Regions from separate parts of the Pelorhabdus rhamnosifermentans genome, predicted to be linked through region 2. Evidence: riboswitches for the same ligand, from Rfam matches in the RefSeq annotation. Region 2 holds a riboswitch; the other holds the start of a gene.
The links. A riboswitch is a leader RNA that binds a small molecule or an ion and turns the genes downstream of it on or off. The one in region 2 is predicted to bind fluoride.
Positions count from the first base shown of each region.

Region 1: it holds a riboswitch for fluoride, as region 2 does, so the genes downstream of both, Ga0466249_RS06925 (iron-sulfur cluster assembly scaffold protein) here and Ga0466249_RS11545 (universal stress protein) in region 2, are expected to answer to the same signal.

Region 1 is NZ_JAHGVE010000004.1:173,145-175,546, reverse strand. Features, by position in the region: gene Ga0466249_RS06930 (GGGtGRT protein) at 1-262, opposite strand, end outside; gene Ga0466249_RS06925 (iron-sulfur cluster assembly scaffold protein) at 284-976, opposite strand; fluoride riboswitch at 1,061-1,123, opposite strand; gene cbiM (cobalt transporter CbiM) at 1,582-2,277, shown strand; gene Ga0466249_RS06915 (PDGLE domain-containing protein) at 2,282-2,402, shown strand, end outside.
Region 2 is NZ_JAHGVE010000008.1:102,894-105,295, forward strand. Features, by position in the region: gene Ga0466249_RS11540 (HAD family hydrolase) at 128-601, opposite strand; gene Ga0466249_RS11545 (universal stress protein) at 706-1,059, opposite strand; fluoride riboswitch at 1,099-1,160, opposite strand; fluoride riboswitch at 1,223-1,285, opposite strand; gene Ga0466249_RS11550 (OmpH/Skp family outer membrane protein) at 1,491-1,856, shown strand.

The DNA.
Region 1 (2,402 bases), on a different contig from region 2:
ATGCCTGCAAACCTTCACCTAATGTTTGTGCAACTTCGGCAGCCTTTGTATTGCCTTTTTTGATAGCAATCGCTGCCCCAAGAGTATAGGCCCAACATGCATTATCAAAACAAATCGGCTGAATTCCTTTTACGATACTCTGAACATCAATCCCCTTGTTATCACAGAGTTTTTTGGCCTGTTCCAGTGATTCTATCTTATACTCTTTCAGTGTTTTGTTAATACTGTCGATACGTCGTTCGTAGCCTTCAAACATAACCATGATTGTTCCTCCTCTATGTATTTATTCGTGTCTGGGATCAATAACCTTCATTGCTTCATCAAAACGTCCATATTGGCCTGTTGCCTTCTGCAGCGCCTCGTTAGCATCCAGGCCTTTCGTAACCATTTCCATCATTTTCCCAAGATGCACGAATTGATAGCCAATAATTTCGCTATTTTCATCCAGCCCGATCCGAGTCACATACCCTTCCGCCAAATCCAAATATCTTGGCCCTTTATCTAATGTACCATACATGGTCCCAACCTGACTTCTTAATCCTTTGCCCAAATCTTCCAGGCCGGCTCCGATAGGTAGTCCATCCTCAGAGAAAGCCGTCTGGCTTCTACCATATACAATTTGAAGAAACAGTTCACGCATGGCGGTGTTAATTGCATCACAAACCAAATCAGTATTTAATGCTTCTAAAATGGTTTTACCGGGAAGAATTTCAGAAGCCATTGCTGCGGAATGAGTCATCCCTGAACAACCAATGGTTTCAATTAATGCTTCTTGAATGATTCCGTCTTTTACATTGAGAGTTAACTTACAGGCCCCTTGCTGAGGCGCACACCAACCCACACCATGAGTTAAACCACTTATCTCTTTTATCTCTTTTACCTTTGTCCATTTGCCCTCCTGCGGAATGGGAGCGGCCCCGTGATTTGGACCTTTAGCCACGATACACATGTCTTTGACTTCAGTTGAATAGTTCATCTTTTCTCTCCTCTCTGCTAACAAACAAATGCCTCAACTTCCCAAAAGTATCAAGTCAAGTAAAATAAACAAACTCCTACCAACAAAGTGGTAGGAGTCATTACCGTTTGCACGGAGTCTAAGGCGAACTCCATCGCCATTATGTCAGATACATCCTTATTATACCAGTGACTTTTTACAACCGTCAATACAAATAATTGGATAATGTACTTAATCATCGCGGCGATATTCTCTCTCAGACATCGAGCATCCTTAATGACTCAAATTAGGCTGCCATCCTTGACATCACTGAAACTCTGATTTTATTAAAAAACATTGGTTAATAGCAGGAATGTGTTTTGAAAAGTAGAATACTGTAAATACTAATTAATTAGTTTTAACAACATACACGATGTATGTTACGTAACCTGAAGGTTATGATAAATTATAGTTGATATCAATTTAATATTTGTGAGGACTGATGCCATGAAGGTTGTTTCCTATGATGGGAAAACTTTGCATGGCTTTTTCATTACCTATTCACCTAGCAATGTAACAAAATGATGAAAAAATGTAAGATGAATGAATCACTTTGCACTTGATTTTAATTTAAGGAGGTTTTAATAATGCACATTCCTGACGGATATTTAAGCCCATCTACTTGTGCAACTTTAGGAATAGTTATGCTGCCAGTATGGTACCACGCTTCGAACAAATTGAAAAAGACTTTGTATGTGTCCCGGATTCCTCTTTTAGCAATGGGCGCAGTTTTTTCATTCTTAATCATGATGTTTAATGTACCCATTCCCGACGGGACTACCGCACATGCCATCGGGGCTACTTTAATCGCAATTATTTTAGGCCCGTGGTCGGCGGTGATTACAATGAGTGTAGCCTTGGTTATTCAGGCCATCGTTTTCGGCGATGGTGGAATATTAGCGATTGGAGCCAATACTTTTAATATGGCGTTTGTTGCACCATTTGTCGGATACTATGTGTATCGATTTATTAGCAAAAATGCGCTGCCGGGATCGAAGCGACAAATCATGGCGGGTGCCGTTGCTGCGTACATTGCTATCAATATTGCAGCATTGGCAGCTTCTATCGAGTTTGGTATTCAACCTCTTTTATTTACAGAACCAGACGGCACACCATTATATTGTCCTTACGGTCTGAGTGTAGCTGTACCGGCGATGCTCTTAGCTCATCTTACAGTAGCAGGGTTTGTTGAAGGAATTGTGACTGCAGCAGCTTTAAAATTTATTGCCATTCAATCTTTGGATGCCATGATTTCTCAGCCTAAAATTGGCAAGGAGGCATAACCTTATGTACAAACATTATTGGCTAGGTCTAGTAGTTTTAGCCCTCATTTCACCGCTGGGACTGTTAGCTGATGGCACGGCCTGGGGCGAGTGGGACGGTGATAAATTAAAAGAAACGTTAGGCT
Region 2 (2,402 bases):
TTGTCTCCGTAGAGAAAGTATCATTGTTCATTTCACTGGATATATCTGTGAACAGACTGACTAAACCTAGGATAATGATATCACTATGCATCTTTTACCATCTGCTTCTTTGCTGCCTCTTGCTTTTTTATGACCGTAACGTCGCACTGAGGCGCATAGGATTTAAGAACAGTTTAATAGCGTCTTCTGGTGATGGCACTACAATATTAGCTGCTGCCATGATGCCGCCGCTGACTCCCTCTGCTCCTAACACGCAGATTTTCAATCCGGCAATAAAGAACATAGGCTGATCATTGACACCATTACCGACAACCGCCGTTGTATCCGCTCCCCATTTCTGGACATAGCGGGCCTTTTCTTTTCCGTCCTTATCTTCCGGTAAAACAATTAGTTCCACATCCGGTACGTTCTTTAGTTCTTCCTGAGCCGTGCCAAAGGTATCAGCTGTAATCACTACGACAAAAACCTTCGATGCCAGTTCGGCCAGCAGCCGCCGCACTTCTTCTGAAACACGTCCATTCTCAGCCAATACGCCGTTATAATCAAACACAACATGGCGAAATTCATATTGCCTGCCATTTGGTAATTGAATAGAAATCATTTTCTCCACTCCCTTTGTCTTTGCTAGCTCAATTGAAAAATTAAATCAATCCGGCAGCAAGCAATATACCCCACTCCCTTGTGCTAATTGGGCGATAACCAGCGCTATTTCATAATCGTCACCGGCACTTTGGAATAGGTGACCACTTTTTGTGCAACACTGCCAATAACAAGGTTTTTAAAACCGCCCATACCGTGCGTTCCCATTACAATTAAATCAGCCTTGCGGTCAGCAGCATAACGAACCAGACTTTCCGCCGGATGGCCATGCAGCATTTCCGTTTGCACAGTAAGACCTTGCTCTTCACCATAAGCTGCCGCTTTTTCTAAAAGCGGACGGCAATGCTTTTCACCGTCCGCGTAAAACTCATCCACTTCATCAATACTGGAACTAAATTCCGGCGGCTTAACCAGCGCCAAAAATACCCACTGCGCTGCAATTGCAAAATTCTGCTCCATAATAGACGACCTCCTTTTTTCATTTGTTTAAAATGTATGAATCAAGTAGGAGTTATCACCGTCTGAGCGGAGTTATGGCGAACTCCATCGCCTTATTGTCTGGTAATAATGAAAAGCCTTATATATTTTTTTTCGGCGGTAAAATAAATAGACTCCTACCACCGAAGTGGTAGGAGTCATTACCGTTTATACGGGTTTCAAGGCGAACTCCATCGCCGTCATTTTAAAATAATTATAACTTAACTATTTCGTATCGTCAACGATATAACATTTATATTAAATATCTCTTATCATCTTGAAAATTCATTAGCTCAAAATATTTACAACTGTGGTGTAGAAAAAGCCACATTCGAATGCGGTCAGTGAGCCATAACAATGTGACGGATTTTTCTTGATGTTTTATTAGGGTATTTAGTAGTTGACTTGGCGCCATGTATGTTGATAAAGCTTCTAATGAATTGGGTGTTGTGGATTATCAACTTTTATTATCACAGGCTCCTGAAACGGCAACAGCACAGCAAACCCTAGATGCTGCAGTTACACAGGCCAAAAGTGATTTTGATACACAAAGTGCTAATATGAGTGATCAAGATAAGCAAGCACTTTATCAAAAAATGCAACAAGATCTTGACGAAAAGAAGCAAGAACTTATGGGACCTATTAATGACAAAATTATGGCCGCAATTAAATCGGTAGCTGATGCCAAAGGGTTAAAATCTGTTTTGTTTAAAGATAATGTTGTTTATGGCGGATTAGATATAACTAATGATGTAGGAAAAATTATTACTGGAAAGTAATAATTAATTTAAGTGTCAGAGGTTATAACCGGATTTGACACAAAGTGCCGGACTTTCGAACCGTCTCGGCGCACCATTTAAGAATATAGTAGTGGCAAGACTTAGAGATTCTGAGCCTTGCCACTACTATATTCTTTTTTTATTGTTTGTATGATATTTCATTGATTTTGTAGATTCATGTAAGAATAAAGAAAATAAATAAAAAGTATAATGCCTCCTAAATCGTATCTCGCCTTTGGATATCTCCGAGCGACCACTTTATAAATAATACTCCGTAAATATTTAAGCGTCAGTTGTGTCATGGTTTTGTCACAATTTTATAGTAGAGTATGCATAATGATGAGGTATTTGCAGTCAGTGCCTAGATCGTAGTGTTTGGTTGCTATTGGGAATAGTAGATATTGGCGAAGATACCTACCTTTAACTTAAATTATGGAGGTAAACTTTGAGGCAAATAGGAATTATACTAATTGTAATACTATCATTTCTCTTGCACTTTCTTTGGTTAGGGCAGGAAGGGTTGGCTAATCTTTATTATGCTGCTGG